DNA from 4 places in the Pseudalkalibacillus sp. A8 genome. Region 1 is predicted to be linked to each of the others. Evidence: riboswitches for the same ligand, from Rfam matches in the RefSeq annotation. Region 1 holds a riboswitch; each other region holds the start of a gene.

Region 1 (6,097 bases):
GCCCTTACATGGTTTTGTCTGATACCATCACCATTTCAAGATTGTTGAAGGATCATTCGTTTCCATCTGGGCATACCACCGCAACCTTTTCGGTCCTCACACCAATCCTATGTTGGAATCCGATTCTTGCACTTATTTTATTACCAATCTCCCTTTCGGTTGCCATCTCAAGAATTTATCTTGGAATGCATTATCCTTCAGATGTAATCGGTGGCATATTAATAGGAGTGGGAACAGGTTGGCTTCTGTATTCCTTTTCTATTCCATTTTAGGAGGAATGTATTGGTGAATATCGCCCTCTTTTCGGATACTTATCATCCCCAAATCAATGGTGTAGCAAACACACTCCAACAATTGGTCAATTATTGGGAAAAAACCGGAGTGCAGTGTAAAGTCATCGCCCCAATGATGGATCCTGACAACCTCTTTTCGCTTAATACTCACCTGCTGCCCAGCATGCGCTTTTTGCTTTATAAGGAATATCGTGTAGCCATACCTTACAACCGCAAGATCACTCAAGAACTTTTGGCTTTTCAGCCAGATTTGATTCATGTAGCAACTCCGTTTTCCACTGGTTTATACGGATTAAATTTTGGTCGTAAACATGATATTACAATGGTTGCTTCATACCACACGAACTTTGATCATTATTTGTCCTATTATCATCTGCAATGGGCTACTGATTGGTGGTGGAAATACTTATCTTGGTTTCATCGTTACTTTGAAAAGACGTATGTACCCTCACAAGAAACACTTCATCATCTAAGCTCTAAGGGTTTTGAACGCTTAGGAATTTGGGGGCGAGGAGTAGATACCTCCATTTATCATCCTTACCATAATACAAGTAGTTTCCGAGTGAAATACAAAATCCCGCATGACAAAATCGTATTAAGCTATATCGGCAGACTCGCACCTGAAAAAGATATCCAAACCTTGATTGAAATCATTAGGAAATTCCCTCAAAAGTGGCAAGATAAAGTATGTTGGTTGATTGTAGGAGAAGGACCTAGTGAAGTTGATTTAAAAAGCGCACTGAAAACTTTCCACAATGTCCTGTTTACAGGGTACTTGCGAAGTAAAGAGCTATCAATGGCATATAGCATTTCAGATTTATTTATATTTCCTTCTCCAACTGAAACATTTGGAAATGTCGTATTGGAATCGATGGCATGTGCAACACCGGTAATCGGTACGGATAGTGGGGGCATTCGTAATATTGTCATTGATGGCCATAACGGATATCTTGTCAAACCATATGAACCCCAAGCATTCATAGATAGAATCATTTTCTTCCTGACACACCCTAATCTTTCGGCGCAAATTTCAACAAATGCAAGAGCTTATGCAAAAAGCCAATCTTGGGAAGTAATATCCAGTAAGCTTACAAGTGAATATACCGAACTCATAGAAAGTAAGCAAAAGATTCATCCTGCCTCATAAACTCAAACTTTCCTGAACTCAAAAAAACCCTGAGCGGCAAAGTGCCTCTTAGGGTTTAACTTTCTATGCGTTGTTTTTAAGTATTTCTGCTTTATCCGTTTGTTCCCATGGCAATTCGATATCCGTACGACCGAAGTGCCCATAAGCTGCTGTCTGCTTATAGATCGGACGGCGAAGATCCAGCATCTTGATGATTCCTGCCGGGCGAAGATCGAAGTTGTCTCGAACTAGATCAACTAGCTTCTCTTCAGATACTGTACCAGTACCAAATGTATCAATAGAAATGGATACAGGTTGGGCGACCCCGATTGCATAGGCGAGTTGAACCTCACACTTTTCCGCTAGTCCAGCTGCTACGATATTTTTCGCCACATAACGCGCTGCATAGGCTGCAGAACGGTCAACTTTTGTCGGATCCTTACCTGAGAACGCGCCACCGCCATGACGTGCATAACCACCATACGTATCAACAATGATTTTGCGTCCTGTCAATCCAGCATCCCCTTGAGGACCACCAATGACAAAACGTCCAGTCGGGTTGATGAAATATTTCGTATTCTCGTCAATCAACTCGACAGGCACAACAGGGTTGATGACATGCTCTTTCAGGTCACGCTTGATTTGATCAAGAGTAACCTCAGGGTGATGCTGAGTGGAGATGACGATCGTATCCACGTGTACTGGCTTATCATTTTCATCATACTCAATTGTCACTTGAGTTTTTCCATCTGGTCGTAGATATGGAACAACCTCATTTTTACGAACTTCAGCCAACCGACGACTGAGCTTGTGGGATAATGAAATCGGCAGCGGCATCAACTCTTTGGTTTCATTACATGCAAACCCGAACATCAAACCTTGGTCACCAGCACCAATCGCCTCGATTTCTTCTTCTGTCATCAATCCTTCTCTTGCTTCAAGGGCCTGGTTGACACCTTGAGCAATATCAGCAGATTGTTCATCAATAGAAGTGAGAACTGCACAAGTTTCATAGTCGAAACCGTACTTCGCACGTGTATAACCGATGCCCTTCACCGTTTCACGCACGATTTTCGGTATGTCTACGTAAGTAGAAGTCGTAATTTCCCCTGCAACAAGGACGAGCCCAGTGTTTACAGAAGTTTCACACGCTACGCGTGCATTTGGATCACTTGCTAAAATTTCGTCTAAAATCGCATCGGAAATCTGATCACAAATCTTGTCCGGATGACCTTCTGTGACCGATTCTGATGTAAAAAGACGTCTGCTTTTTGCCATAACGGAACCTCCTCGACGATCTTCAAAGTATCGCTTTTAATTGATACGGTACTCATTTCCTTATGAGAAAGTGCAACAATAGTTTATAACATCTGAAACTGATGCATGAAACATCTTATTTATTCTCAAGCTTTTTTTAAAAAAAAGGATGGATTCTCCTATTGAACGAAAAAAAACCTTTCCTGTTCAGAGGAAAGGTGGATCGTTGTATACCTTTCACCCTCTTATTTTTCAGGTTAGCACCTTTTCACCTTAAGTTAAGGTGTCGGTTGCTGGGTTTCATTGGGCCTGTCCCTCCACCTACTCGGAATAAGAGTAGCCGTTCTCGCAATATCATAACGCAGTACCTATATTATGTCAACGAAATTCAAAAGCCAAATGATGGGCTTTCAACCAAAAACACTTTCAGGTTCCGATTTAAATAACTACTCTAAAAAAGCTGAAAATTCCAATATTGGTTCCATGGCCTATTTATATCCTAATTAAGGTTTAACATGTCACAAAAACGGAAAAATAGTATACATTATTAAAATAAATATGTTATACTAATTCCCAGTTAAGCAAGTATTGGTTTAAACTTTATGTGAAAAAGGATGGGTTTATATGAATACAGCACAATTTACCTCTCTAACAGATGAGTTATTAAGTAAAGCATCTACAAACAAAAATTTATCGACTCCAAGATTAGTAGAAAGAGCAATCGCCAGAAGCGAGGGTGTACTTACATCGACAGGTGCTCTGCAAGTTGAAACCGGTAAATATACAGGGCGTTCTCCTAAAGATAAGTTCATTGTCATGGAGTCATCTGTAAAAGATAAAATTGATTGGGGATCCGTGAACCAACCGATTGATGAAGAAAAATTCAATAACCTATATAAGAAAGTAATCGAATACTTAACCAACAAAGACGAAACATTCGTATTTCAAGGATTTGCTGGTGCCGATAAAGCATTCCAGCTCCCTCTTCAAGTCATCAATGAATACGCATGGCATAATTTATTTGCCCGCCAACTTTTCATCCGACCGAATGAAAGCGATTTAAATAGCTTCACACCGGAGTTCCAGGTTATTTCAGCACCTGGGTTCAATGCTGATCCAGAAGTAGATGGCACAAATTCCGAAACATTCATTATCATATCATTTGAAAAGCGTATTGTGCTGATCGGAGGTACTGAGTACGCCGGTGAAATTAAAAAATCCATCTTTTCAGTGATGAACTACATGCTTCCTGAAAAAGATATCCTTTCTATGCACTGTTCAGCAAACGTTGGCGTAGAAGGTGATGTCGCATTATTCTTCGGTCTGAGCGGAACTGGAAAGACGACTTTATCCGCTGATCCTAACCGCCGTCTCATCGGTGACGATGAACATGGTTGGGCGAACAATGGAATTTTCAATATTGAGGGAGGCTGCTACGCAAAGTGTGTGAACCTCTCCCAGGAAAAAGAGCCACAAATCTGGAATGCGATCCGTTTCGGGACAGTACTTGAAAATGTTGTCTCTGATGAGGATTCACGAATGGTCGATTACAACAACACGTCATTGACTGAAAATACACGAGCAGCTTATCCGATTGACGCAATTCCGAATATCATCACTCCGAGTGTTGCCGGGAATCCGAACACGATCATTTTCTTGACAGCAGATGCTTTCGGCGTATTGCCCCCAATCAGTAAACTTACAAAAGAACAAGCGATGTACCATTTCTTATCAGGATATACGAGTAAACTAGCAGGGACAGAACGCGGCGTCACATCGCCACAAGCGACATTCTCGACATGCTTTGGCTCCCCATTCCTGCCATTGCATGCTGAAAGATATGCAAAAATGCTTGGCGAAAAGATCGCTCAACATGATGTTGATGTGTACTTGGTCAACACAGGCTGGTCCGGCGGTGAATACGGTGTAGGGAAGAGAATGGATCTGACTCATACAAGGGCAATGGTCCAAGCAGCTTTAGAAGGCGAATTGCGTTCAGCAGATACGGTGACTGACCCTGTCTTCGGACTTCACATCCCGACAAGCTGTCCTGGAGTACCAGGGGAAATATTGCAACCAAAGAAAACATGGGATAATCCAGAAGCATATGATCAAAAAGCTAAAGAACTTGCAATGAAGTTCAAAGAGAATTTCACTAAGTTTGAAAATGCAACCGAAGAAATCAAAGCTGCGGGACCAACCGTATAATAAACCATACTGGAGTGCCCCTTTGAAGGGCACTTCTTTTTTGTTTGTAGGGGTGGAGGTTGTTATACAGGGCCATACTCAAGCACTGTAATATCGTATTTGTTGGTTAGCAAGACATTGGTGGACACAGGAGACCTTATTTGTTTAAAAACAAAACACCAAAGCCCTTATTTACTGAAAACGATGTAAATCAGCTTTGTTTTACCTAAATAACGGATTAGATGTCCGCTAATTATTAGAAAAAACCTTTTCTGTCACAGATAAAGGAACAGTTGTCCACTAAAAAACGGCCGACGTCATGGTAAATGGGTCATTCATACCCCCAAATATCATTTATTGTCTTTTCATCCATTCGAGAAGATCATGGGTCACTTTACGCTTCTTTGCGGGAGCAAAGTGGTGATCGTCTTCAAAATACCAGGTTTCATAGGATTTTGTATGTCGGATCAGTTCTTTTTCCAGAAGATATGCATGTTCAATTGAGACGTTTTTATCATAAACGCCATGAATGATCAAAATAGGTGCAACAATGTCACCGACGATAGAAAGCGGGGTCCTCTTTTCATATCGTTCAGGATATTTATAAACTGAGCCTCCGATGGCCCGTTTCAGCATTTTACGAAGACTTCTCCTCTCCTCATACGTCAGTTTCATATCCGTCACACCACCCCATACGACAACCGTTTTGACCAGCTCAGGATGATAAGCGGCAGTGAACAAGGCCATCGCTCCTCCTCTGGAAAAGCCGAATAGATGGAGCGATCCGGCATCCGTTGAAGGAAGGGTCTCCAATACTTTCAACGCTTCAAAAGCGTCGTACCGATCATCTCCACAAAAGTCCTCTTTTCCTTCCCCACCTTCATTCCCTCTGTAAAAAGGGGCGAAAACGACAAAACCTCGATAGGCAAATTGAATGATTCGTGCGATTCTAACTTTCCCGACTTGTTTGATGCCCCCACGTAAATATAAGATACCCGGCAGCGCCTTATCGACTTTCGGTTCCACCAACAATCCCTTGATTTGTAAACCTTGACTCCAGTAAGTCACAACAGACAACTTGATATTTGGATTTGGTGATGGGAACCGCTGAATTTTTTCAATTCGGTTTGAATGATTCATATTGTCACCTCTATACAAAATTGGGCGAACACAAATTGCCAATTCCCTTCATACACTATTGCATCTAAGTCTGTGGAGGGGATACAAATGCTTA
Region 2 (6,097 bases), 810 kb from region 1:
AAGAAATCACCGTGTTTAAATCAGTTGGACTAGCTGTTGTGGATATTGTTGTAGCCCAATATTTTTACAACAAAGCAATTGAAAATAAGGTAGGGACTAGTATTCAGTTTTAAGTTACAGTATCATGAAAAATGCTTTAATATTTTAATTTCTCTCTCTTCCACGTTTGATTACAAACCTTTATTTCCATTTAGTATAATTATGGAATAATTTGGCAATATATGGTTTATTGGTGCTCGTCTGGTTTAGTTGAAAATATAGAAAGAAAATTAAAAGAAGATCCTAATTTACCACGATCGGGCGCTATTCTTGAACAAGGGTAGTGCTCTTTCCTTTTAAGGGCCAGATATAACCCTCTTTTATGATAATATTAGGATGATAAAGTCTAGTGGAGGGAGAGGGCTATTATGGATCATTATTATTTATTTGTAATAACAACCTTATTGATTGCACTTACCCCTGGTGCTGATACAGTATTAGTCACTAAAAATACACTTGTTCAGGGAAAAGGAGTAGGTTTTAGAACTGTTGGGGGTGTTTGTACAGGTATTACAATTCATATAGCAATTGCGGTTCTTGGTTTATCTACTATCATTGCTAACTCTGTTTTACTTTTTAAAATTATTAAATATACTGGAGCTGCATTTCTTATTTTGATGGGGATATTTACACTTTTTTCAAAAAAGCCAAACTTAACCTCGGATACCACCACTTTGGAGAAAACATCTAAAGGTTCTTATTTCTTGCAAGGAATGTTCTCGAATGTGCTTAACCCTAAAGCCGTTATTTTCTTTATGTCATTTTTACCGCAATTTATCGTACCTGGCGAGCATACTTTATTACAGATGATTATCATAGGGATAACACCAGTTTTAATAACTTTTATATGGTTGTTTTTCTATGTTAATTTGATCAATTATATTCGAGTATGGTTCAATAAACCATCATTTCTTTCTGTATTTCAACGATTAACAGGATTTATGTTGATAACCCTAGGAATGAAATTAGCTTTTGAAAAGAGATAATTTCAGGTCATTTCTTCAACTAATCGTGGACATAGTAGGGGCGCTTTAAAGGAGTAATTCCAATTGTCTATAAGCATCAAAAAAGAGCTTGAAAAAGCTCTTTTTCTTGTGAATTCCTTTGGGTAACCGCCTGTGAATATTACGCTATTTAACCCCGTTAATCACAAGCTGGTCACTCTCATTTTTCATAAGTTGGATTTTTTCTGCTGGCTTTGTTGCAGCTTCAGCATCTCGTTGACCACGTCCGTCCTGGTTTTGAAATCAAACGGCTCACCGCATGGACGCCCTAGTTTGAAGCCAGGCATGAACGCTCTTGGTATGTTCAGTTTTTCTGCAATCCCCGGGCTGATCATGACGGTTGAAATTCCTGAATTCTCTAAAGCTCGAGCATACAGACCGTGTATGTTATGGCAGGCACCTCAGCCAGGGACAAGCAGGACGATATCCCCCTTGTCTTTCTTCAGTTCTTCGACGACAAGGGGAGCGGTTTCTTTTTCATGTGGTTCCGGGTTCAATGTTCCGCCATTCAACCCGATGTTCACCTCGGAAATCGACCCGATTGTTCTTTTTCAGCAGCCTCCCTAAACTGGGGCAGGGGGACAGACGATAGTTTTATCCACGTTGTATGCTTTGTGTCGTAATAGATATGAGTGACCTCAAGATCATCGACTTCTGTATCAATTGGAATCACGCGGGAACTGTAATCCCCGTCACTATAGACATCGAATGGTTCTTCCGTTTTCAAGTGACCCCAGTACTTGTAATCACGGCCACACGGCACTCTTTCAAAAATTTGCTTAGAATCGAGCCGACTTTGTCTGACTTCATTTTTGAAAGACGTAAACTAAAGCGATTGTAGGCAGCTGGCATCATTTTCGCGGGCTGTACTACGATTTTTTCTTTCAATCTATGTTCTCTATAGCCTACTTCGACATTCTGATTCCAGTTTACCAGATAAAGGCCCAGAAAGGTTCATTGATAGGGAGGTAGTACACTAGTTTTTAATAGCCTGTTGTTGCTCCAACATTGACCTGGTGTTCCAGGGCTGTCACAAAATCCTGGATGAGGTCATCTGGATTTTCAAGACCGACTGATAATCGCAACAACGAATTCGTGATTCCTCTCCGTCTCCGTTCCACTTCTGGCATCGCAGCATGTGACATTTTCGCGGGATAGGAAAGGATAGATTCAACTGCCCCAAGACTAACTGCAAATACAGGCAATTGCACCTTTGCGACGAATGATCGTAAGACACTTTCATTTTCAAGCTCAAAAGAAAGGACTGCCCCTGGACCAGTTGCCTGGCTATTTTGCAATTGATACCCATTGTGATCTGGAAGTCCAGGATAATAGACGTGCTTCACCAATGGATGTCCTTGGAGATGGCGAGCGATTTTCCCGGCAGATTCCATCGATTTTTCAAGTCTTACATGAAGTGTTTTCAATCCGCGGAGTACCAGCCATGAATCTTGAGCTCCTAGGACTGCGCCGAATGAGTTTTGCAAGAATGCCAATCTTTCTCCGATCGCCTCATCTTTAACGACGGCAAGACCGGCTACGACATCACTATGGCCTGACAAAAATTTAGTCGCGCTGTGCAATACGACATCGGCTCCAAGTTCCAATGGCTTTTGTATTGCCGGGGTCAAAAACGTATTATCGACAAATGTAAGGGCGCCTGCTTGTTTCGCCAGCTTTGCAATCGATTCGATATTTGAAACTTTCAGCAACGGATTCGAAGGCGTTTCTACATAAACCACTCTCGTATTTGGACGGATCTGCTTTTCAACTTTTGTAAGGTCGGTCATATCCACAAATGTATGGTCAATTCCGTATCTTGATAGTACCTCTGTCACCATCCGATAGGTACCGCCGTATACGTCTTCAGAGATGAGAACGTGGTCACCCTGCGACAGAAGGAGGAAAGCGGTTGAGATCGCAGACATTCCAGATGCAAAAGCGAAACCTCTCGTCCCTTCTTCCAGCGAAGCGATTGTATCTTCCAATGCCTCCCTTGTCGGATTTAATGAACGGCTGTAATCGTATTTTCCGAACTGGTCGATATCGAACTGGTGATAGGTAGAAGAGGGATGGATCGGTACACTGACCGAGCCTGTCGTCGGATCGATTTTATGCTCATTGTGAAGCAGCTTCGTTTCAAATGAAAGTTGATTTCGGTGACTCATGTTAATACCTCCGTACATGCTTTTGTTAGTGATTGCTCTAAATCTTTGATGAGGTCATCTGTATCTTCTATCCCAACAGAAAACCGGAGCAGTCTGTTACAGACACCGTTTTTTATTCGAATTTCTTCTGGTACATCTGCATGTGTTTGGGTGGCAGGATAGGTGATGAAGCTCTCTACCCCTCCTAAGCTTTCCGCAAAGGTTATCAGCGATAGGGCTTGTAAAAACGGATCGACACAGGATTCATCGATGATCCGGAAAGAGAGCATCCCGCCTCGACCGGGGTATAGCACATCGGTGACAGCTTCGTGTTTTGACAAGTAGTCAGCGATCCGCAGCGCGTTTACCTGATGTTTTTCCATGCGCAATGATAATGTTTTCATACCTCTCATCAACAACCAGGAATCGAAGGGACTCAAAACAGCACCTACGGCATTATGGTGGTCTGCCAATGAGTCACACAGTTCTTTTCCTTTCGCAACGATCAACCCTGCCAGCACGTCATTATGACCTCCCAAATATTTGGTGGCACTATGGATGACGATATCCGCCCCAAGCTCGATCGGTCGTTGCAATAGAGGTGTGTAGAATGTGTTGTCGACAATGAGCAACAATCCATGTTCCCTGGCAATCGCAGCAACGGTTGGTATATCTGTTTCTTCCATAAGCGGATTGGTCGGTGTCTCGATGAAAATCGCTTTCGTTTGGTTTGTGACGGCTTTTTCAATCGATGTTGCGTCTGACGTATCTACATACTTGCAGTCAAGCCCCCATTTACGGAAACCTTTTTCAAACAACCGGTAAGTACCTCCATATAAATCTTTACAAACGATAAATTCGTCTCCTGACTGGAATAACGAGAGTAAGGTCATGATGGCAGACATCCCAGAACTGCATGCGAATCCTTGTTCACCGCCTTCAAGGTCGGCGATGGTCTCTTCAAGAACCTTTCGTGTTGGATTTCCTGTTCGAATATAATCATAATCGGTCGATTGGCCGATTCCATCGTGTCGATAGGCAGTTGAAAAGTATACTGGTGGATTGACTGTTCCTGTCACGCTCTCACTGCGGTTTCCGATCTGCGCTAGTTTCGTTTCAAATTTGTACATCAATGATCCTCCTTAGTTGGTAAGACGCTATAAAAAAAGAAAAAAGCCTTCCTAAGAAGAAGACTTTTGTATGTAGATCTGTCATTCTTCTTATCTTTACAAGTTCAAGGAACCTGCTGGAATTAGCACCTTTTCAACGTTGAGCACGTTGATGGTTGCTGAGGTGTCATCGGGCCAATCCCTCTACCTCTCTTGATAAGAAATTCAATTATTCAATTTTGATTAAACTTACATCAAATCAGAGGGAAGTTCAAGCTTTTTCTGAAAATTTTATCAGAATATTTAAACTTATAAATCTGATCGAAAAACTAAGGAATATGTTTTATAACTTTACATGGGGGAGGAGGGTGAATGCTCAGTGGCGTGGAGAAACAGGAGCCATCATAACTGCCGAATGGTCCTGACCTGACCATTCAGAATGCGCCGTTCCACTGGTACGGTGCACGGCCGTCATTAATAATGAAAGGCGGTTCGTATATAAAGAGTCGTACTTTACTCGCTGCTTCCAAGGCTAATTCGGCACCAGATGAACTCCCGAATAAGCACCTTTGTCGGTGGAGTCAGACTAACGGATGGGCTCTACCGTACCATAGTTGATCGACCTTCCTCTCCCAGTTGTAGAATCAGTATTGACGCAAAAAAAGTTTAGTTGAAGTAATAATTGTCAATAAAACCAATATGCGATATATTGGTTTTATGGAAAAAGACATAATACAACCAATTAAACGTTTGTCATTTAGAGATGAAGTATATCAAACTCTAAAAAAGTCGATTATCACCTTGGAATTACATCCAGAAGAACGCTTAAATGACAAAGAATTAGCAGAGAAGTTTGAAATTAGTCGCACCCCTGTTAGGGAAGCCCTTAAACGACTTGAAGATGAAGGACTTGTTGAGTCACTTCCAGGGTCATCTACTCGTGTAGCACCATTAAAATTAGAGGAGGCGAAACATGCTTTTACTGTTGTAGCAGTTTTACATGCTTTAGCTGCTCGACTTGCATGTCCTATATTAAAGGAAACGGATATTGAAGAATTAGAGTTTAGTAATAAGAAATTGCGACTTTCAATTGAAAAAGGTGATGTAATTAAGGCGATTGAGGCAGATGGAACTTTTCACAAGGTTTTCTTAGACGTGTCTGGCAACCCTGAAATAGTATTCGCATTAGAACGCAGTCTACCTAAAATTCAACGTTTAGAGATTTCACAATTTACAACGTTAAAAGGGTTGAATTCGGTTGGGCAGCACAATCAAATTATATCAGCTTGTAAAAATCGGGAATACGAAACAGTTGTCCGTCTTGTAGAGGAAAACTGGCTAAGTCTTGGCGAACTGCTTACACAACAAACGGAGTCGAGGTGAGCTCTGTTTGCAACCAATTTTAATAGGTATTTATGCAGCCTTCTTTTTTGCTTTTACATTTATTCTTAATGCATCTATGGAGTTGTCGGGTGGTAGTTGGATTTGGAGTGCTTCGCTCCGATATATATTTATGCTTCCATTTCTCTTGTGTATTGTAATAATTAGAAAAAATTTACGACCACTCTTAAACGAAATGAGAAAACAACCAGGAACATGGGTTTCATGCAGTTTTGTTGGTTTTGGATTATTCTATGCTCCTTTATGTTTTGCATCTGCTTATTCACCTGGTTGGCTTATCGCTGGAACATGGCAAATTACTATTATTTCAGGTACTTTACTTGCACCGTTGTTTTTTGAAACGATATACACAAAGAATGGGCCTTTACAGATAAGACAGAAAATTCCCTTTAAAGGT
Region 3 (6,097 bases), 2.7 Mb from region 1:
ATGATATCCGGATAAAACGGAGGTGCTTTAGATAGTATGCCCCACACATGCCTACTTGACGAGTATTCTATTTGATGAGTCTTACATATAATTTCACACCAAGCTATATTATTTAAAACAGCTATGTCTAAATAAGTCTTCATTTTTCCTTCCCACCACATCATCTTTGATTAAGTAGACAAAACCTTTACTCTAGAATCCTGCCCAATAGTTAGATAGTAAACAAATAGGCGCGTAATCCTTTTTTCGAATCAACGCCTCCTTTAACGGAACAATGAACGCAATTAAATACCCTTGAATTACGCCCTTTAATTGAATAACTAAAATCTGACCTCACTCATAAAACCACTTAATTCTTATTAAACTAACGTACCCGTTAGCTGAAGAATCGATATACCTTCAAAATAATCCATAATATCATTACGCTCCATATCAAAACTATTAGTGAACCAACTATCCAATTCTTCGGCTTACCATTATTTATCCTTTCTTCTGCTTTAACTTCACAGTCCGATATTACATCCTTTGGTATCATTTTTAACGCAAACATTATCCCTAATGGAACAATAATTACATCGTCTAAGTAACCAAGAATCGGTATAAAATCAGGTATCAGGTCAATAGGACTGAACGCATATGCTACAACACAAGCTGTAAATACTTTAGCATACCCAGGTACTCTTTCATCTTTATAAGCAAAGTATAGAATAAAAATTTGTCGTTTTAAGTTCTTTGCCCAATCCTTTATTTTTTTCATTTTACCTCCCATATATCAGTTAAGATTTCATTTATATTTTAACAGATTTATAGAACATCCTTCTTAGCCTTGTTACTTTATTTGTTTTAGATAATTTTCCTTGTTCCAATAAGCTTCTCTTTTTATTACATAACTTTTACCTTTCAAGGTGAATTACCTTCTCTTTCCTTATTTAAAGAATATGGACCTAAAATGAAAAATGAGCACTTATCCTTGTTCATGGAAAGCGCCCGATTGCTTAATAAGAAAAACTCCTATTTAAAGGGTTTCACTTTGTTTTAAATCCACAATAGGGACAATTAGAAATCACGAATCCCTATACCATGTAAATGTAAAGCAAACGATATTAATTTTTAATTGCCTTGGGCTCCTGGATCACCTTATTAGTTGGATATACACAAAATCACTAATGCAACTAAAAAGAATCCCAAATGCTTTTCACTTGGGACTCTTTTTTCTCTAAGCATGGCTCTACCACAGTTAATACACTCGGAGCATTTATGGTTGAACTGGTTTGTCAACTTAAGCGAGCCTTTCAAAAAAATTAGAATTAATTATAAAGTAATTTCCTATGATTTATTTCAGCTAAAAATTGGATAGCCAAATATGATATTCAGAATAAAATGTATGGGGTCAGGTACTAACATTTGAGCACTGTCGGTCTAGCACATAAAAAATGTATTATTTGTACATGAATGGTGCCTGTCACCAATTTAATTTACGCTTCTACAACATTTTGCTGCTGGTAGACTTCGTTTTCGAATTCTCCTGTGGCTCTGCTTGTTAGGATACCAGATGTCATTGCTCCACTGACGTTTACAGCAGTACGGCCCATGTCGATAAGAGGTTCAACTGAGATTAACAGCCCAACAATCGCAATTGGAAGATTCATGACGGATAGTACGATGAGAGCTGCAAAGGTTGCTCCTCCCCCGACACCTGCGACACCAAATGAACTGATTGCCACTACCAAAATTAGAGAAATAATAAATGATGGACTTGTAGGGTCAACACCGGCGGCTGGAGCTACCATAACGGCTAACATTGCCGGATAAACACCAGCACATCCATTTTGACCAATTGAAAGTCCAAAGGAACCAGCAAAGTTTGCAATCCCTTCCGAAACACCAAAATCCTTTGTTTGTGTCTTAATTGTCATCGGCAGTGTTCCAGCACTTGTACGTGATGTAAAGGCAAATGTTAAAGTTGGCAGCCCTTTTTTTACATAATTTACAGGGTTTAGTTTTGCAAATGACAACAACAGTAAATGCACAATAAACACCAAAATTAATGCCACATAAGAAGCCACAACAAACTTGCCTAATTTCATGAATGCGTCATAATCACTTGTAGCAGCAACTTTTGTAATAATTGCCAGGATACCATATGGTGTTAGACGGAGAATTAACGTTACAACTCTCATGATAACAGCGTATAAACTATCGATAATTTTCGCAAAAAATTCAGCAGGCTCAGGATCTTTTCGTTTTACTCCAAGGTAGCCAATCCCGACAAATACAGCAAAAAATACAACTGCAATTGTAGAGGTTGCACGAGCACCTGTTAAATCTAGAAATGGATTGCTTGGAATTAACTCAAGGATTTGTTGAGGAATCGTCATATTTTCTACAGTCACAGCACGTTCCTGTAATTGCTCATTTCGAGCGTTCTCTGCATCACCAGCAGTTAACTCTATGCCATCAAGTCCAAATCCTAACGCGGAACCAATTCCAATTGCTGCCGAAATAGCAGTCGTTCCAAGCAGTATTCCAATGACAAGGAAACTAATTTTCCCGATATTTTTAGTCAATCTTAATTTCGTAAACGCTCCGACAATTGAAATGAATACCAGCGGCATTACAACCATTTGTAATAGTTTTACATAACCACTGCCAACAATGCTAAACCAATCAATTGTTCCGACTGTAACTTCATGCCCAGTTCCATAGATTGCATGAATTATATAACCGAAAATAATACCTAAACCTAAGCCTGTGAATACGCGTTTTGAAAAAGATACATGCTTCTTTTGCATTAAGAACAAACCAAACATAAGCAATAATAATACCGCGACGTTTACGAAGATAAGAAATGTGTTCATCTTTTTCCCCCTTTTCGTTTATTAATCTATTTTACGAAATTTTAATACGTGTATTCCTATAATTTAAGTAGGAATTAGAATATTTTTTACTATTCTTACTTTTTCGATTATTTTAAATACATATTATGCTCCGAGTAATATCCCTAAGAAAAACCGGAGGCCGCTGAATAGGAAGTATTTTACTTATTGCGATGTTCTGTGGTTACAATGTGAAATTTTTATTAAGACATAAATTTTATCTCTTTTAGGTCATTAATATGTTCACATGCTGGAGTAATTCTTGTAATAATTTTATCTTTAAAAATATGTTTCAGCTCACTTTTCTTTTGTTTAGCTAATGTTAATTGGTTTTTATCAGAGAAGAAAATCAATGATTGATTTCCTTCTTTAGATGTTGGGTCATGTAAGTCAAAAAACAATTCTAATAATTCATTATAAGATACCTTCCAGGGATTAATCCATATTTCTACTATATCTAGATTTTTCCCTCTTAGATGTCCTATTCGAACATTTTCAATACCACGAAAACCTGTAATAAAAGCTTTTTGACTAAAAAACCCGCTTGCACCAAACACTGCTCTTTCCATTTAATCTCGCTCCTTTGAGCGATAAGCCTCTTTCCATTTAAAAAACCTCTCTTTGTTTAAAGAGAGGTTCGTATTATTACATACTTTCCTCTCATCTTTCAAAGGTTGACACCTTTGTAGGAATTAGCACCGTTCAAGACAATATTTTGACTTGATGGTTGCCGGGTTTCATAGGGCCTATCCCTCCACCACTCTGGATAAGAAGTTATCGCTATTTATTTTTATTTAAATATTTTATTGTTACTGATATTATCATTCAGTTATCTAAAATTCAAGTAATATCATGAAAATAAATAAATTGAATTTACATATCAATCTCCTTCAACGATTCTTACACCACAATCTTGCCCAATTCAAAAAGACACACTTAAAGAATTGCGCCCTTTTCTTTAATAAACAATTAGGTTGACTGCAAACCGACACCCCTTCATTATCTAAGCCAATGCTCTCCTGCTTTTTTTTTGCGAGTGTTAATCGTCTGACGCGTGCTGCAAAATCGCTGGTATGACAACGTCCCAGACCGCCCGAGGAAGCTCGTGACCGGTGTCTTCTAAGGTGAGCAACTGGGTATCAGGGATCTCCTTCTCTAAGGCAAGTGCATTTCCATAGGGAAAGAAGGGATCCTCGGTACCATGAATCACAAGAGTTGGAGCACCCACCTCTCCGAGTCGTTCCCTCCAACGATCGCCCTTGTCAATAAGAGGTGGGTTTTTCATACTCGACGCAATGTTTGTGCTGCGATCGAAGATGCGCCCTGCAAGGTCATATTTAGTCGTTTTGTCAAAAAAATGTGAATTGGAAAGTGCATATTGAAAATCGACAATGTAATCGATCACTTCTGCCCGATTTGACCAGTCTGGCTCCGGCGCTTCTCTAATGTGTGCCATGAACTCCTCCGAATGTTCTGGAAGGTCGAGATCAGTAGGACCATGAGCGTTGGGTCTTGTTGAAATTAGAGTTAATGATGTAACCCGATCAGGATAATCAAGTGCCACCAGTTGGCCAATCCATCCGCCTACTCCGAAACCTACGAGATGGGCGTCGGCCAGTCGGAAGATGTCGAACAGGCCGACGACGTCCGCAGCCAGATCGCGGAGGCTATACTGCGTGTCCCCCGGCTCGTAGGTGACAGATCGGCCGAAGTCGCGGGTGTCATAGCGAATAACGAATCGGGAGCCTGCTGCGAGGCGCTCGCAGAACACGTCCTCCCACCAGTGCATTGAGCAGGCCAACGGCGCGCCGCTGATAAGGATGATTGCAGGGTCCTTGGGATTACCGAAAGTCTCAACGCAGAGGTCAACCCCGTTAGCTCGGACTATCCTTTCGTTATTATATGGCATATATAATTTTTCCTCCTTTGTATGTTTGTCGGATTACTCCCTTTGGTATTGTTTTAATCTTTTCTATCTAGATAAACCCTTTTCATTAGATTATTCACATACACTTTCTCAATATTTCTTTTCGATTACTATTTTTGAGAACACGGTATGGTACGGGGATATAAGATGAATATTTAGTAAATTGAGCAATTCCTGTTATTCAGTAACACGTCAAATAATATTGACTTCTAACTCCCTTTCTGAAATACCTACCTTTATTCAACAAAATGGCCCTATTCATAAAAAAGGGTGCAGTTCATATTACAGAAAAGCGTCCGTTACTTGAATAAGAATTAAATTTATAAGTCGTTATTTTCAATCAAGATTTGATTGTGAATATGGTGTTCCATATGCTCAAGATAATCTTGTATAAGCCACTCTAGTGTTTTACGTTGATTATTTCCTATATCACATAGGTTGGATAACTTTTCGTTAGGAATATTCTTAACAATATTAACAATTTGCTTATTTAATGTCTGAAAAAGGTTTACTATTTCATGAAGTGGTCTATTTTGATAATTCTGAACCATTACCCATTGGTCTTGATTATACGATTGAATAACATACACTGGTTCTTCATATTGAATTTTTATAAATCTTTCAATATTATTTATGGCAGAGTCACATAGATGTCCTTAAATCTCTTTTTTAGACCATTTATTTGGTAATGGTCGATTAGAAATATCTTTTTCAGACATAGAGTTGTACTCTTCTGGTAATCTTTTTATCCAATGATTGATTCCCTCAACTACTTTTTGCATATTTCTCCCCCCCTAAATTTCTTTATAAAACCAAAATTCGACTCCCATCCTTAAAATCCTTTTATTAATAAATCCCCCTAAACGAATCTGTCCTGTTCAAAAAGCTCATAATCTGGCTTTTTTCATGAAGAAAGACGCTTTCCTTATTCAGAAAAGCGCCCTTATGGAATAACATTCTTTTATTATTGACTTGAAAAGAGTGGTTAAAATATTGAATACAAATAATTGTTTGTTTATTCTGAATTGGCATTGCATCATTCTTATATTAAAAACCGACCTTTCTAATGGAAGAAGGTCGGTTTTAAACTAAGTTCAAATATGCTGTTTAAGAGATACCTTTAACGATTTGAGTTAATCCCTCACTAATTGGTGTAGCTGGACGCCCAAGAAGTTTTTCGAAATCATTGCTATCGATTTCAAGTGTACCTTCTCTAATGCCTTTCTGGATGTCAACAAGAAAAGGAATAAGGAAATCTGGTATGCCAGCACCTTTCATAATGTCAGCATAAGTA
Region 4 (6,097 bases), 860 kb from region 1:
ACGTATGAGAGGACCTCTTTTGCAACACGTTTATAAACCTCATTAGCAGTTGCAGTGTATGCATCGATGTACGTGTTTGCAAGCAATGCATTGTCATAGAGCATTTTTTCAAAGTGTGGAACCAACCACTTCTCGTCTACTGAGTACCGTGCAAATCCGTATCCAACATGATCATAAATTCCGCCATCCGCCATCGAATCCAACGTCTTCGTCACAAAATGGAGAGCACGTCCATCGTTGGACCAACGATGATATTTCAATAAAAAAGTTAGCAAGGGTGGTGTTGGGAATTTCGGGGCTTGGCCAAAGCCGCCATGAGTCATGTCAAATGAACCGCTAAGCTGACTGTAGCAATCGCGGAGAATCTTTTCATCCAACTGCTCTCCATGCTCCACCTTCATTTTTTCCTGCAGGGCATTCGTGATTTTCTCTCCGATATCCTTAATTTTTTCCGGGTTGCCTTTGTATTGATTGTATAGCTGAGTGATCACATCGATGAATCCAGGTTGGCCATACCGGCTCTTCTTAGGGAAATAGACACCTCCATAAAACGGTTTCTGATCCGGAGTCAGGAAAGCATGCAGGGGCCAACCACCCTGTCCGGTGATTCCCTGTACCACTTTCATATAGATGTTATCAATATCCGGCCGTTCTTCACGATCGACTTTGATGGCTACGAACCTCTCATTCAAAAGCTTTGCCACTTTCTCATCTTCGAACGATTCACGCTCCATCACATGGCACCAATGACAAGTACTATACCCGATAGAAACCATAACAGGCTTATTTTCACGTTCAGCCTTCTCGAAAGCTTCCTCTCCCCATGGATACCAATCGACTGGGTTGTAGGCATGTTGTAACAAATAAGGCGATTTTTCTTGTATTAACCTGTTGGCTTTGCTATCAGATTGGTCTAAAGAAACCACAATGCACCTCCTTTAATTCATTGCTTTTTTAATGTATTCCCATTATAGTGCCAATTGAACATAGGACTCAAAATGACATGGTAAAGTAAATAGAGACCACTCACTTAATTCTACTTGTGATGTGATCTCATTATTGATAAAAGAAAAGTGTTAGTAAGTGCCTTGTCATTCATGCTCTTTTTCTATCAGGTCAATCATTTGTGAGTTGTCTTCTCGTTTGTTATTAAGGCTTTCATCAACTGGGTTCTTTTGTTGATCATATTCCTTCTGTGCTTCGATCGTCCTTTTAGCATAAGGGACGGCCTCTAATCGTTCAATTGAAATTTCCTTCCCAGTATCAACACAAATGCCGAATGTACCTTCTTCAATTCGTTGTAATGCTTCATTGATTTCATCTATTAACTGTTCATCATTTTGCGAAAGCGTCATTTCCCTTGCGTGCTCGTATTCAGCTGTACCAGCATTCCCCATATGGTTCTCATTGCCCCTTACTTGGTCAATATCAAGGTTTTCCTCTCTATTTTTGTTTCGCTGGAGAACTTCTTCCCTCATCGATAGTAATTGAGTTTTGAAATTCTCGATCTGTTTTTGAGTTAGTAACATGGTTCCTCCTCCTTTTTTGGACTTTTCCCAATCATCCTTAAAGGTAAACACCCTTAGAAGTTCTTCCTGGATAAAATGAAAAAGACGCTTTTTTAAGCGCCTCTTTCTAACATATTTTTTATCATTCGTTAGTGGTCAAAGCAATTGAAAGTTTTGACGTTATATTCACATTATCAAAGTCGATTCCCAATTGAACTGCAGTTTGCGCAATTTCAGGGCGAATACCCGATAAAGTTGTTTCAATCCCTAACAATCTTAGTGAATACAGCAATTGGAAAATTTCATGGGCGACCATCGTATCGACCATGAATACACCCGATAAATCGATATAAAGATGTTCAATATGGCGATCGGAACATTGCTGCAATGTACTATCAAGAATCGTTTTAGCCCTATGAGTATCTATATCTCCTACGATTGGTAGTAAACCTATTTTATGGGATAAGTCGATCACTGGAGAACTTAACTCATTGATCATCGCCTTTTGAGCAGTTAACTGATCATTAAGATAGTTGTTCCTTTCTTCGGTAAAACGAACCATAGCAATATCGGATTCCTTGATGATCATTTCTTTCCATAACCCGATTTGTTCATTGGAACACTTATCTGGATGGATTTTCACGAAATCATTGATCAAATTGATGTATTGTTTACGGACACGAATGAATTCTCTCATGATATAGTGGGTGGGAGTTTCGATATGATCCTTATCTCTCGCTGTTCTAATCACCCATTCTTCAAAATACTTGAAAAATTCATCTTCTTCCTTATCAAATATTTCAATCAGATTCAGGTGAAATTCATAATTTTGCTGTTTCAAATTCCTAATGACTTCAGGATCGGTAGAAGAATATACCCCTGTAGGATCACTTTTCTCTAAAGTATTATACCAATCTTCTGTAAGCTGTTCTGCTTTATCAAGAAGGAACTTATGCAACTCTTTATTTCTCTGCACCTTTTAATGACCTCCATAAAGACGTTTTTACTCTTTTTCCTCTATTTTAAATTAATCAAACCATGCGGACAATTTTTCTTGTCTATTCATTAGCTTTTTTATTCTCAAGGGAAATAAAAAAGCCTCTCGAAAAGAGAGACTTTATTAACGCGTTGAAAGCCATTCTGAAGTTCTTATTCATTGTTCACTTGTCTGCTTACCTTTATTAAGAAAACCTTTTTCTCTTATCAAAACCCCTACACCCTCTAAATCTTTTTCCGTGTTTAAGAAAAACATCGAAATCGCAGTATCTACATTGTAGTCAAGAGCCTCCCGAATCACTTGCAGTTCGAACGTTTTGTTGATATTGCTTTGTAAGCTTTACAGCAGATGCAGGTAGTTTTTATATACGTTTTGCTAAACTGAAAGCTTCGTCTTGTAGCTACTCCTTTTTCACCACCTTATTGAAAATTCCAATTTCACGTGCTTCATAAGCATCAATTACATCCCCAGTCAAAAGTAACTCCTTCGCCTTCCGGATCCCAATGACCCACGGCATCATGAGTGTAGGCGGTGCTGCAACGAAGCGTATTTCAGGCTCACCGAACTTAGCACTTTCGGATGCAATCGCTTAATCAGAACTTAATACCCAGTCTGCAGCTCCTCCGAGCACATTCCCATCAACAGCGACTATCACCGGCTTTTTAAGTGACCATAATTTCAATGATACTCTCAGTAAAAATTCGAGGTGTGCTCGCCAAACCTCTGATGGCTCCTCTCCAATCGTGTCGGGTAGTCGGACGCTTTCCTTAGATCTACACCAGATGAGAAATGCTTACCGGCGCCTGTGAGGATGACAGCTTTCACATACTTATCCCCTTCAACCTCACATAACGTTTTTTCCAGTTCATGGGCAAGTGAATCACTTATTGAATTCAACTGATTCGGTCGGTTTAAAGTTATCGTTGCTACATTTTCTTTCTTTTCAACTAAAATATATTCCTTATCTGTTTGTTTTGCTGTTGAAACTGTCATTGTCACAAGACTCTTTATTTTATTCTCACTTTTTCATTCTTTTCAATCTGAATGACTTTACCGTCCTGCACAACCAAGGTGACGGATCCAAATTTCATAGTCTTCAACATTTCATTTATCCGGGGCACAATGTTTTTTAATTCATCTCTCTCCTTCGACATTCTCTACTCTCCTTTCTTCAAACGAATTACCAGGTTTGGAATTCCTCAGAAAAATAAAAAGGTCCCTCAAAAATGAGAGACCTGGTTTCACGTACACCAAATGGTATGCACCTTATCTCTCAAAATGGAATTCCATTTTGCTGGAATTAGCACCTTGCAATAGCAGGTTGCCGGGCGTCGTTGGGCCAGTCCCTCCGCCACTCTTGATAAGTGATTCAACTTATTTTTTTGAATTTTACAGTAGTTCGATAGGAATTGTCAACAATAAAATCAAAACTAGTCTTAAATGCCCAGGTTAAGAACTTTTTTTAACGCTGGATTTTTTTCCTCTTGTATTCATTTAGCCCAAGTCCGTTACAGCGGAACATCACTTCCTCAAACTCCTTCCTTCCATGATTAAAAATCACCCTCCCTTTCAATACTTCGACTGAAGCATAACAAGCGATTGAATTGCCTCTGAAAGTAGTTCCGAGCGGTTCCAAGTTGCCTTTAAATCCTAAAAGCAAAAGTGAGCTTAAAGGAAAGCCTGAAGCTATCCTGTGGCAATGGCCTTTTTATTCGATATGACAAGGAAGCTCCAGGATGCAACCAATCCTTTGTTCTGCCCTTAATGGATTTAGATTTCGACTCATTTCTCAAAATCTTACTTATAGCTAATCAGCCTTGATTATAAGACAAAAAGAATACTCGGGCTTGGCGAAGGCTGAGCCTTAGCTGCACTTATACTTCGTTCGTAAACTTTTCTGCTACGTCGATTAGCTACATCGCTGAAAAGTTATTCCTTCTTAACGTATAAAAAAAAGACGCCTTTACTGTCGTCTCGTTCTTACGTCTATATTTGTTCATATGTATTAGCTGGTAAGTCATTCCGTGAGATTCAATAACTTCATACCAGCCGAGGTTCCGTGCTCTCTAAAGTGGTGGATAGTGATATGCAATATATTTTGTGAGTTCCACTGTACAACCCAACTGATTGCGAAAAATAACTCAAACAACGAAAGCCCTGCCTCTCTTCCGTCCTTACGACTCCTCGGCCGCGCCAGTGTGATTCAGTTACCGTACGTGCTTTTAACTCCCTTCTACTCAAATTGTTTCCTTGTCTGAAAAAATAGATTAAATGGAGATCAAAAGAGGGGTTGAAAATGTGGATTAAACATTTTTTAGTGCACGCTTTGTAGAGCACATAATACCCTTTATGATTCTTCTCACAAAGGAAGCTTAAACCAATTTTTCTTGGAAGGTCTTTTTTTTGAGGACCCAGAAAATGCAAAAAGGGTGGCGTACTAACGTATGCCACCCAATAAGACTCAAGTTTTAATACTTAGACTTTTTGTACGTTAGAAGCTTGTGGTCCGCGGTTACCATCAACGATTTCGAATGAAACGTTTTGACCTTCTTCTAAAGTTTTGAATCCGTCACCTTCAATTGCAGAAAAGTGAACGAATACGTCGTTACCTTCTGAAATTTCGATGAAACCAAAACCTTTTTCTGCGTTAAACCATTTTACTGTACCAGTATTCATATACTGTACCTCCTGAAAATCTTACAAATTCACCAAAAGTTTACCGTTATATTTATCATTCTGACTGTATAAAAAAACCGCACCCGCATGACTGTGAGACAATTAAATTCGTCCACACAATTGCAGCTACGACTTCAATCTATCCACCATTTATATAACCAACTTTATCGGCGTTAATCATATAATAATTCATTTTTAGGAGAATGTCAATAAAATGCTCATTTTACTGTTAAGGATTTTTATCTTACGTATAATCATCATCAGAGGAACATGTTTAAAAAGGTAATGAATATAGTTTACAAAAGGAAAATTGTAGAGGTGATCACATGAATAGCAGCTATCCATTTCCGAAGTGGGATGAAAATATAAAAACTTCAAAACCAGTAATGGAGCTTTATGGTGATGGTGAATTGACAATTGATGCTGATGAGATATCGCTTACAATAGGAGTTATCACGGAAGGTCCTGATGTTAAAACAGCCTCTGCTGAAAATGCCAGAAGGTCCACCCAAGTTCTGAATGCATTATTGAATTTAGGAATACCATCCAATCAAATTGAAACATTGGTTTACACGATCCAACCGATCTACGCTTATGAAAATGGGCAATCGATCTTCAAGGGTTTTAGAGTGGAACATTTGTTCAGAGTAATAATCAATGATGTTCAATCAGCTGGTAACGTTTATGATGCGGCGATCCGGAACGGGGCAAATTTCGCTAGGGACATCTCATTCGATGTTTCAAATCCTAAGGCTTTTTATTTAAAGGCTTTAACAATCGCCTACCAGGATGGTATACGAAAAGCAGTAACACTCGCTCAACAAATGGGAGTCCGGTTAAACCCAGTACCGGTCAAGGTCGTCGAACTAAAAGAGAGAGAAATAGCGCCTTTATATAAAACCCAAATGCTGCAAGC

What was found. A riboswitch is a leader RNA that binds a small molecule or an ion and turns the genes downstream of it on or off. The one in region 1 is predicted to bind S-adenosylmethionine.
Region 2: linked by a shared signal. The riboswitch ahead of ACJROX_RS25550 (methionine biosynthesis PLP-dependent protein) and the one ahead of metK (methionine adenosyltransferase) in region 1 are both predicted to bind S-adenosylmethionine.
Region 3: linked by a shared signal. The riboswitch ahead of ACJROX_RS08190 (peptide-methionine (S)-S-oxide reductase) and the one ahead of metK (methionine adenosyltransferase) in region 1 are both predicted to bind S-adenosylmethionine.
Region 4: linked by a shared signal. The riboswitch ahead of ACJROX_RS17490 (YezD family protein) and the one ahead of metK (methionine adenosyltransferase) in region 1 are both predicted to bind S-adenosylmethionine.

What each region holds. Positions count from the first base shown of each region.
Region 1 covers NZ_CP174509.1:4,249,257-4,255,353, forward strand. Annotated here, with positions in the region: gene ACJROX_RS21810 (phosphatase PAP2 family protein) at 1-272, shown strand, start outside; gene ACJROX_RS21815 (glycosyltransferase family 4 protein) at 286-1,440, shown strand; gene metK (methionine adenosyltransferase) at 1,504-2,697, opposite strand; SAM riboswitch class I at 2,919-3,013, opposite strand; gene pckA (phosphoenolpyruvate carboxykinase (ATP)) at 3,301-4,884, shown strand; gene ACJROX_RS21830 (alpha/beta hydrolase family protein) at 5,218-6,003, opposite strand; gene ACJROX_RS21835 (ABC transporter substrate-binding protein) at 6,091-6,097, shown strand, end outside.
Region 2 covers NZ_CP174509.1:5,057,770-5,063,866, reverse strand. Annotated here, with positions in the region: gene ACJROX_RS25575 (ornithine cyclodeaminase family protein) at 1-113, shown strand, start outside; gene ACJROX_RS25570 (LysE family translocator) at 408-1,025, shown strand; gene ACJROX_RS25565 (hypothetical protein) at 1,445-1,567, opposite strand; gene ACJROX_RS25560 (hypothetical protein) at 1,564-1,770, opposite strand; gene metC (cystathionine beta-lyase) at 2,027-3,211, opposite strand; gene ACJROX_RS25550 (methionine biosynthesis PLP-dependent protein) at 3,208-4,320, opposite strand; SAM riboswitch class I at 4,408-4,522, opposite strand; gene ACJROX_RS25545 (GntR family transcriptional regulator) at 5,017-5,682, shown strand; gene ACJROX_RS25540 (multidrug resistance efflux transporter family protein) at 5,690-6,097, shown strand, end outside.
Region 3 covers NZ_CP174509.1:1,575,423-1,581,519, reverse strand. Annotated here, with positions in the region: gene ACJROX_RS08205 (hypothetical protein) at 1-143, opposite strand, end outside; gene ACJROX_RS08200 (YkvA family protein) at 377-757, opposite strand; gene ACJROX_RS08195 (L-cystine transporter) at 1,476-2,858, opposite strand; gene ACJROX_RS08190 (peptide-methionine (S)-S-oxide reductase) at 3,080-3,445, opposite strand; SAM riboswitch class I at 3,534-3,649, opposite strand; gene ACJROX_RS08185 (alpha/beta fold hydrolase) at 3,916-4,785, opposite strand; gene ACJROX_RS08180 (hypothetical protein) at 5,124-5,393, opposite strand; gene ACJROX_RS08175 (hypothetical protein) at 5,460-5,585, opposite strand; gene ACJROX_RS08170 (SDR family oxidoreductase) at 5,911-6,097, opposite strand, start outside.
Region 4 covers NZ_CP174509.1:3,394,209-3,400,305, forward strand. Annotated here, with positions in the region: gene ACJROX_RS17465 (thioredoxin domain-containing protein) at 1-926, opposite strand, end outside; gene ACJROX_RS17470 (TraR/DksA family transcriptional regulator) at 1,092-1,529, opposite strand; gene ACJROX_RS17475 (STAS domain-containing protein) at 1,651-2,484, opposite strand; gene ACJROX_RS17480 (enoyl-CoA hydratase/isomerase family protein) at 2,906-3,091, opposite strand; gene ACJROX_RS17485 (enoyl-CoA hydratase/isomerase family protein) at 3,196-3,498, opposite strand; gene ACJROX_RS17490 (YezD family protein) at 3,513-3,659, opposite strand; SAM riboswitch class I at 3,769-3,872, opposite strand; gene ACJROX_RS17495 (cold-shock protein) at 4,981-5,181, opposite strand; gene ACJROX_RS17500 (SIMPL domain-containing protein) at 5,508-6,097, shown strand, end outside.